2 regions of the Rhizobium sp. AN5 genome follow, and region 1 is predicted to be linked to the other one. Evidence: predicted binding sites of a transcription regulator. Region 1 holds the regulator's gene; the other holds the start of a gene.
The links. The regulator LexA, encoded in region 1, represses DNA repair genes until DNA is damaged. The targets are predictions, from matches to a motif close to TGTTCNNNNTGTGTTCNG.

Region 2: a site for LexA is predicted at 2,386-2,403, ahead of CRP02_RS14605 (PA0069 family radical SAM protein). Genes of this name have one in related genera too.

The regions. Positions count from the first base shown of each region.
Region 1 covers NZ_OCMJ01000004.1:1,137,915-1,142,401, reverse strand. The annotation lists gene eno (phosphopyruvate hydratase) at 1-734, opposite strand, end outside; gene kdsA (3-deoxy-8-phosphooctulonate synthase) at 882-1,727, opposite strand; gene CRP02_RS18015 (VOC family protein) at 1,727-2,608, opposite strand; gene lexA (transcriptional repressor LexA) at 2,819-3,541, shown strand; gene CRP02_RS18005 (glutathione S-transferase family protein) at 3,982-4,487, shown strand, end outside.
Region 2 covers NZ_OCMJ01000004.1:477,432-481,918, forward strand. The annotation lists gene CRP02_RS14600 (ribonuclease HII) at 122-775, opposite strand; gene CRP02_RS14605 (PA0069 family radical SAM protein) at 1,113-2,270, opposite strand; gene CRP02_RS14610 (hypothetical protein) at 2,560-3,078, shown strand; gene CRP02_RS14615 (FAD-binding oxidoreductase) at 3,106-4,487, opposite strand, start outside.

The DNA of each region.
Region 1 (4,487 bases):
GTCGCGGCACAGTCGAGACCGATAAACATGTCGTCGCCCGGACGGTAGCCAGCCTTTTCGATCGACTTCATGATGAAATCGAGTGCTGCCGGCGCGCTTTCGAGACCCGGTGCAAAACCGCCCTCATCGCCGACATTGGTGTTGTGGCCCTGTGCGGACAGTTCTTTTTTCAGCGTATGGAAGACTTCGGAGCCCATGCGCACGGCTTCGCGAATGTTTTCTGCGCCGACCGGCAGGATCATGAATTCCTGGAAGTCGATGGGGTTATCGGCATGCGCGCCACCGTTGATGATGTTCATCATCGGAACCGGCAGCAGATGCGCGTTCGGGCCGCCGACATAACGGTAAAGCGGCAGGCCGGAGGCTTCAGCGGCAGCCTTCGCAATGGCAAGCGACACGCCGAGGATGGCGTTGGCGCCGATGCGAGACTTGTTCGGCGTGCCGTCGAGCGCGATCATCATCTGGTCGATCTGGATCTGGTTTTCAGCGTCGAAACCGCCGATGGCGTCGAAGATTTCCGTATTGACGGCTTCGACCGCCTTTTCCACGCCCTTGCCGAGATAACGCTTGCCGCCATCGCGCAGCTCAACCGCCTCATGCGCGCCGGTGGAGGCGCCGGAGGGAACGGCGGCACGGCCCATGGAGCCGTCTTCGAGATAAACGTCGACTTCAACGGTCGGATTGCCGCGGCTGTCGAGAATTTCGCGCGCGATGATATCGGTAATGGCAGTCATGGTCTCTCCCTTGGGAATGGAACAGATATTTTCCGTCGCCTGTCTTAGACGATGGCGAAGAAATTACAATGACGGTGGGCAGCGGAAACGGCCCGCCCGCCATTAAAATCGATTGGCACAAAAGTGCCCGCCGTAACGGTCAGCCGATCAGGCTTTCGTAATCGCGTCGAAAGCCAGAAGCTTTTCGAGCAGTTTCGGCATGTCCTTCAGGTGGACCATGTTAGGGCCGTCTGACGGCGCATTGTCCGGATCCTCATGGGTCTCGATGAAGAGGCCAGCCACGCCAACCGCAACGGCCGCACGCGCCAACGTCTCGACGAATTCGCGCTGGCCACCTGTGGAGCCGCCCTGCCCGCCCGGCTGCTGCACCGAATGGGTGGCGTCGAACACGACAGGTGCGCCGAGCGCTGCCATGATCGGCAACGAGCGCATGTCGGAAACCAGCGTGTTGTAACCGAAGGACGCGCCGCGCTCGCACAACATCACATTCGCATTGCCGCTCTCATTCAGTTTGGCAAGCACGTTCTTCATGTCCCAGGGCGCCAGAAACTGGCCTTTCTTGACGTTGATGACGCGGCCGGTTTTGGCGGCGGCAACGAGAAGATCGGTCTGGCGGCTTAGGAACGCCGGAATCTGCAGCACGTCCACCACCTCGGAAACGATGGCGCATTGCTCTTCCGTGTGGATGTCGGTCAGAACAGGAAAACCGAATTCCTTCTTGAGATCGGCAAAAACCTGCATCGCGTTATCCAGGCCGATGCCGCGTTTGCCGGAAAGCGAAGTGCGGTTCGCCTTGTCGAAAGAGGACTTGTAGACAAGCCCTATTCCAAGCTTGTCGCAAAGCTCCTTCAGGACGCCAGCGATCATGAAGGCATGTTCGCGGCTTTCCATCTGGCAGGGGCCGGCAATCAGCGAAAACCGCTCGGTATTCGAGAAGGAAACCTTGCTGGCGCCGTCGCCGGCAGTGACTTTAAGATTGTTCGTAACGCTCATCATTTTTCCTCGAAGGCGAAGGCAACACCCTGACCGGGTGCTACGGGCACCACCAGACGGCCGTCCGCTTTTGCGCAGGACACGCCATTAGCAGCAAGCACCGCTTCTGTCACGGCAAGATCGTGTGACGAAAAGACGATGCCCGCGCCGCGCAATCCGCCTTCGTTGCCATCCTGAGCATTCAGGGCCTGCCCGCTGAAAGGCGGTTTTCCGGTCAATCTGATGCTGGCGTTGCCGGTTGCGAAAACCATATCACCGCCCGGAGACAGTTTGCCTTCACAGCCAAACACCGTCTCGATCAGGCCCGCCACCTTCGCATCGCCGCCAGAAAACAGGACGATTTCACTGAGGCCGGTGACACCATTGGCGTGGCGCTCCAGCATGGTGCGATCGCCCGGCAGGGCTTGAAGCCGCTGACAACTGAACAAAAAGAAATCCGCGGCCGCCCCGCTTGCCGCAAAAGCCAGCCGGAACGCCGCCTCGCCTTGCGAGCCATCCGGCATCCGAACAGGCCGCGAAAACTCGAAAACATCGCCCGCCGAAAGGCCGGCTGCCCGAAACCGCTCATGGTCAATCAAGGCGTCTTCGGTCCTGGCGACAAGAGCCGAAAAACCCTCCTGCCCGTCCCGTTGCCGGAAGGCCACATCCCTGCCCGTGAACACATCACCCCTCTCTATCGAGGCATTATATTTAGCCGGATCAGCAATTGAGAGCGGCTCCAGATACGTGCCATCGGCGAAAAATACGCAGGCATTTTCGGTGCCGAAAGGATGCAGAGCCTCCGGCGCAACCGTAAAGCCAAGACTGACGAGGCGCTTCACGGCGACGCCTATGACTTCCACGGGCAAAACGAGATGGTCAACGCTATAGGGTTTCGTCATGACATGTATCCTGCTGGCCTTCCGCCCGGAGCATGCCGGGACGGTTTCGACCGCACAAAAGCACAATTGCGTGCTGTGAGGCAAATCATCACAGCAACAGATGCCACCTTCACGAAATTTTAGGGGATTGCAGAACACATATGGAACATATAGTGTTCGTTCTGTATTTGTTTCGCGACTTCCACTACGATTCTAAAGGGTGTTTTCCTCATGCTCACGCGCAAACAGCAGGAATTGCTTCTCTTCATTCATGAACGAATGAAAGAGTCCGGCGTGCCGCCCTCCTTCGATGAAATGAAGGACGCACTCGATCTTGCTTCGAAATCCGGCATCCACCGCCTGATAACCGCTCTCGAAGAGCGCGGGTTCATTCGTCGGCTACCGAATAGGGCTCGGGCGCTGGAAGTCATCAAGCTGCCCGAGGCTTATACGCCGGGCGCAAGGCCGCAGCGCGGCTTTTCGCCAAGCGTTATCGAAGGCAGCCTTGGCAAGCCCAAGACGCCGGAACCGGCCCCCGCCCCCAAGACGCCGGCCAACGATCTGGGCGGGGCTGTCACCGTGCCGGTCATGGGCCGCATCGCTGCGGGCGTGCCGATTTCCGCCATCCAGAACAACACCCATGATGTGGCCGTGCCAGTGGACATGCTTGGCACGGGCGAACATTACGCTCTTGAGGTCAAGGGTGATTCGATGATCGAGGCCGGCATTTTCGACGGCGACACAGTCATCATCCGCAACGGCAACACCGCCAATCCCGGGGATATCGTTGTGGCTCTGGTGGATGACGAGGAAGCCACGCTGAAGCGCTTCCGCCGCAAGGGAGCCTCCATTGCGCTCGAGGCGGCAAACCCAGCCTATGAGACCCGTATCTTCGGGCCGGACCGGGTGAAAATTCAGGGCAAGCTGGTGGGGCTGATCCGCCGCTACCATTGATCTTATCGAACCGAATGTATTCACTTTACAATAGGCGTCATCGTGAAGATGGCGCCTATAATAGTTTTGGCTGTTTCCAAACGTGGCGTGCTTTTGCGGGTGCACGAGGATATGCACCATTCAGCCTATGCGCGTTGCCCTTTCTAAACTGAGCTCCTGCTCCATACAGATGCTTCGGTCTAGCTACAGGCGTGGTGGCGAATGGGCTGCTCTCTGTAATTGTCGAAGTGATCCCATCCGCTGTTTTTTAGCAACGTAGTTCTGTCGTGCTGCGCAGTCAGTTTCTAGTCATCACCAAAGGGTGACTTATCGCGAGGCGCGCTCTCAGCGACCCCACATCACCATTCATCAACGGCGTTTATGGGAGCCATGGATAATTTTCGATATTCCATGAACGCTTGGCAGGTGTAGAAATGCGCGTCATATCCGGGAGATACGCCATGTACGATCTTTATATAGCCAACAAGAACTATTCTTCATGGTCGCTGCGGCCGTGGGTATTGATGCGCACGCTCGGTATCGCCTTTGATGAAAAGCTCATTCCGTTCGGTGAAGGCGTCTCCTTCTCCTCCTTTTCGCCGACGGGCAAGGTGCCCTGCCTGGTCGACGAGGGTATGACGGTTTGGGAAACGCTTTCGATCGTCGAATATCTTGCCGAAAGACACCAGGGCGTCTGGGCAAGCGACAAGCATGCGAGGGCTTGGTCGCGTTCGGCCGCGAGTGAGATGCATGCCGGCTTTTCGTCGCTGCGCAATCTTTATCCCATGTCGGTGGGCATTCGGGTCAAACCCAGGGGTGGCGATGCCGGGCTTAAGGCCGATATAAAGCGGATCGATGCGTTGTGGAGCGAGGGTCTCACGAAATTCGGCGGGCCGTATCTTGCCGGTCAGAAATTCACGGCGGTCGATGCTTTCTTCTGCCCGGTTGCATTCCGTTTCCAGACCTA
Region 2 (4,487 bases), 660 kb from region 1:
CCTGCGCGTCCATGCATTGAGATAGAATTCTACCAGTGGAGACGGAGATCGTCACCTCATGGAAGGGCGCTGAAATCCGGTGCGAGGCCCGCATTCTCCGCTTCAGGATCGTCGATTTCGATCAGTCCTGCTTCAGTGGCCGGAAACTCATCCGGTGCAGCGGGCAGGGCCCATGGCTTTCTATGGCGCGCAGGTGGGCTGGTGTGCCGTAACCGGCATGGCCTTCGAAACCATAGGAGCTGTGCACTACACCGGCCCGTTCCATCATCCGGTCACGGGTCACCTTGGCGATGATCGAAGCGGCGGCGATTGAGAGGGAGCGGGAATCGCCCTTGATGACGGCCTTTGACTCGCAGGTGATGCCCGGCGGCTTGTCGCGGCCATCTGCCAGCACGAGGGCTGGGGAGATTTCGAGGCCGAGTACGGCGCGACGCATGGCGTCGAGGCTGGCGCGCAGGATATTCATGGTGTCGATCAGGCCGGGGCCGGAGGAGGCGACAGAAACGATCGATGTTTCCATGATTTGCAGAAACAGGCTTTCCCGTTTCAGCTTGGTCAGTTTCTTGGAATCGTCAAGACCATCAGGAATATTGTCGGGATCGAGAATGACAGCCGCCGCAACCACTGGTCCCGCGAGAGGTCCCCGGCCCGCCTCATCCGTGCCGGCCACGGGCCAAAGCCCCTTCTTCCTCGCTTCGAGTTCGAAGGAGAAATCGGGGCCCGTATCGGCGAGATCAAAGAGGGCAGGAGAATCGGGTGCGGTGCGGCGTTTCATGCGGCAGAAACTTGCACACACACCCGATCTCCTGCAAGCCCCCGGAAGCGGGCGATGACGGGCGCGGCCAACCGGGTCAAGGGGCGTGGCCAACCGTGCCCTTAGGTCGTCATGACCTTTGATCCTCCAACGGGGCGGCGGAGGAAAAACGATCGCACGCGAGGCGGCGGGTTCCGGGGGGTGATGTCCGACGGGCCAGGGAAAACCCGCCGGGCATTTCGTCAAGAGCATGGCCCCTTCAACAGGAAAGGGCCGCCACTCTTTATGGGTCTGCACCGCTTGTTATCGTTGCGCGCATCGTACTGCGCCATCGATCGGCCAAGCGGGCCTCATATTTTCAAAGCAGCGACAATTGCACGCCGGCACCTCCCGGCGGCACGAAGATATCGTCGCGCAGGTGAATGCCGCGGCGGATGAGGGCAAGCCGTTTCGTCGCCATTTCGAAACGCCTGCCGATCTGCCATGCATAGGGACCAGCACCCTTCATGCGTTTTCCGAATTCCGCATCGTAATCCTTGCCGTCGCGCATGGAGCGCACCAGCGACATGACATGCCGGTAGCGGTCCGGATAGTTGCGCAGCAGCCAGTCGCGGAAGAGGGGGCTGACCTCCAGCGGCAGCCGCAGCAGCACATAGGAGGCCTCCGTTGCGCCAGCGGCCTTGCCGGCTTCGAGAATGCGTTCGATCTCATGATCGTTGAGTGCGGGAATGACGGGTGCCATCATCACCGCCACGGGAATGCCGGCATCCGTCAGCGCCTTGACGGCTTCCAGCCGTTTTTCAGGCGTGGCGGCGCGCGGTTCCATGCTGCGTGCCAGCTTGCGGTCCAGCGTCGTCACGGAAATACCAACCTTGACGAGACCTTTCTTGGCCATGGGCGCCAGAATATCGATATCCCGCTTGATCAGGGCCGATTTGGTGACGATGGCGACGGGATGGTCGGCCTTTGCCAGCACTTCCAGTATCTGCCGCATGATGCGCCATTCGCGCTCGATCGGCTGATAGGGGTCGGTATTGGTGCCGATGGCAATGACGCGCGGCTTGTAGCCGGGCTTCGCCAGCTCCCTTTCGAGCAGCTTTGCCGCATCCGGCTTGGCGAAAAGCTTCGCCTCGAAATCCAGCCCGGCAGAAAGCCCCATATAGCTGTGCGTCGGACGGGCGAAACAGTAGATGCAGCCATGTTCGCAGCCGCGATAGGGATTGATGGAGCGGTCGAAAGGGATGTCAGGCGATTCGTTGCGGCTGATGATGCTGCGCGGCTTTTCCACCTGCACTTCGGTGCGGAACTCCGGCAGCTCCTCCAGAGTCTGCCAGCCATCGTCGAAAACTTCCCGCTGCAGGGCCTCGAAGCGCCCGCCCGGGTTAAGTCCGGCGCCACGCCCGCGACGACGGTCGATCTCGATGCGCAGGCCCGACGCATCGGCCAGCGCATTGGCAATGTCAGGCGTATGGCTCGGCTGGAAGGCAGCCTGCCCCGAAAGCGTATGGTCTCTCATCTGGATGCTCCCAGGGTGCCGCACGCCTCTCAAGGCAAGCCAACGCCCTAAACCGTTTCCACTCGAACCGGCGTTTCATCGCCTCTTCGAATGATTAAATTCCTACCCCAGAAATGAGAACATTACAAGAACAAAAAAATGCAAAATCGATAGCTGGCCGACCCGCCACCGGGGTGCCGTTCGCGCCAATCCCACCTGAAAGTCGGCTGGAGTTAAGCCTGAACGGTCGCGGATTTTCTGACATCCAGTGCAGTGGCAATTTATTGTGCGATGCGTTAGAGCTATGCATATGTTGACAGTCATAATGGAATGCCGGGATCAGGAACCGGAACTGGCGCATACGCTGTCTGCGCTTGTAACCGGGGCCGTGGAAGGGCTGGTAAGCGACGTTGTGATCCTCGATCACGGTTCGCGCGATGGATCGTCGCGCGTCGCCGATGCCGCTGGCTGCCGTTTTTATGCGCAATGGGATATTGAGGATGTCATGCGCTCGGCGCGCGGGCATTGGATCCTGCTGGTCGAGCCGGGTGCGCGTCCGCAGAGCGGCTGGATCGAAGAGATTCTCGAATATGTGGCTGTCTGTGCCGAGCCCGCGCGTTTCTCGCCGTCCCGGTATCACAAGCGGCCGTTTTTCAGCCGGATAGTGCGCCGCCGGCCTCCCTTGGAATGCGGCTACCTGATGCCGAAAAAACATGCGGTGGCGATCGCAAAATCCGGCATGGGCCTGACACAGCTCGTGCACGCGCAAAAGCCGCGCCGCCTGAATGCGGAACTGGTTCCCGCCTGGACGGCGAGAACTTCCAACTAACCTGCAACGATGATGAAGCTGCTGTCCCTAGCGGGCGGTGAGCACCTTGCCGGGGTTCATGATGCCGGCAGGGTCAAAGGCGTGTTTGATGCGCCGCATCAGGTCCATTTCAATGCCGGGCCGGATCGCGGCCAGCTCGTCGCGCTTCAGCTGGCCGATGCCATGTTCGGCCGAAATAGAGCCGCCGAGCGACAGCACGATGCCGTGCACGATCTCGTTCATATCCCGCCAGCGACCGATGAATTCAGCTTTGTCCGCACCAACCGGCTGGGAAATATTGTAGTGGATGTTGCCATCGCCCAGATGGCCGAAGGCGCAGACGCGGGCGCCGGGAATGGCGGCAAGAACGGCCTTTTCCGCCGTTGCCATGAATTCCGGTATCTTCGACACCGGAACGGAAACGTCGTGCTTGATCGACCCGCCTTCGGGCTTTTGCGCATCCGACATGCTTTCGCGCATATGCCAGAGCGCCTGACGCTGCGCTTCCGATGAAGCGATCACCGCATCCTCGACCAGCCCGGCCGAAAAACCGCGCTCCAGCAGCGATTGCATCATCGTTTCAGCCGTCTCAGCCGAATCGGAGGTGGAGATATCGATGAGCGCGTACCAATCATGCGGCGTTTGTAGCGGATCGCGCACGCCGGGAATATGTTTGGCGGTGAATTCCACGCCGATGCGCGGCATGAGCTCAAAGCCGGTCAACGCCGTGCCGCAGAGGTTGGAGGCCATTTCGAACAGCTTCAACGCATCGTCGGTGGATCGAAGACCGGCAAAACCCACCTGATGGCCGAGCGGCACGGGGAAAAGCTTCAGCACCGCACCGGTGATAATGCCGAGCGTGCCTTCCGAACCGATGAAGAGATCGCGCAGATCGTAACCCGTATTGTCCTTTTTCAGCCGGCGAAGCCCGTCCCAGATTTCACCTGTCGGCAGCACCACTTCAAGCCCCAGGCAAAGCTGGCGCATATTGCCATAAGCGAGCACCGCCGTGCCGCCGGCATTGGTGGCCAGATTGCCGCCGATGCGGCACGAGCCCTGCGAACCGAGCGACAGCGGGAACATCCGCTCCACGGTCGATGCGGCCTTGTGAATGTCGTCGAGAATGCAGCCGGCATCCGCAACGATGGTGTTGGCGACCGGATCGATGTCGCGGATGCGGTTCATTCGCTCGAGCGAGAGGATGATGTCGGTTCCGTCAGCACGCGGCGTCTGGCCACCCACGAGGCCGGTATTGCCGGTCTGCGGCACGATGGGCGTGCCGGTCTCGCTGGCGAGCTTCAGGATGGCTGCAACCTCCTCGACAGTGCCGGGCTTGAGCAGCAGCGGTGACGCACCATGGTAAAGCCCGCGATTTTCCACGAGACGCGGCGCCATTTCCGCAGCGTCGCGTACCGCGTTCTTTTCGCCGA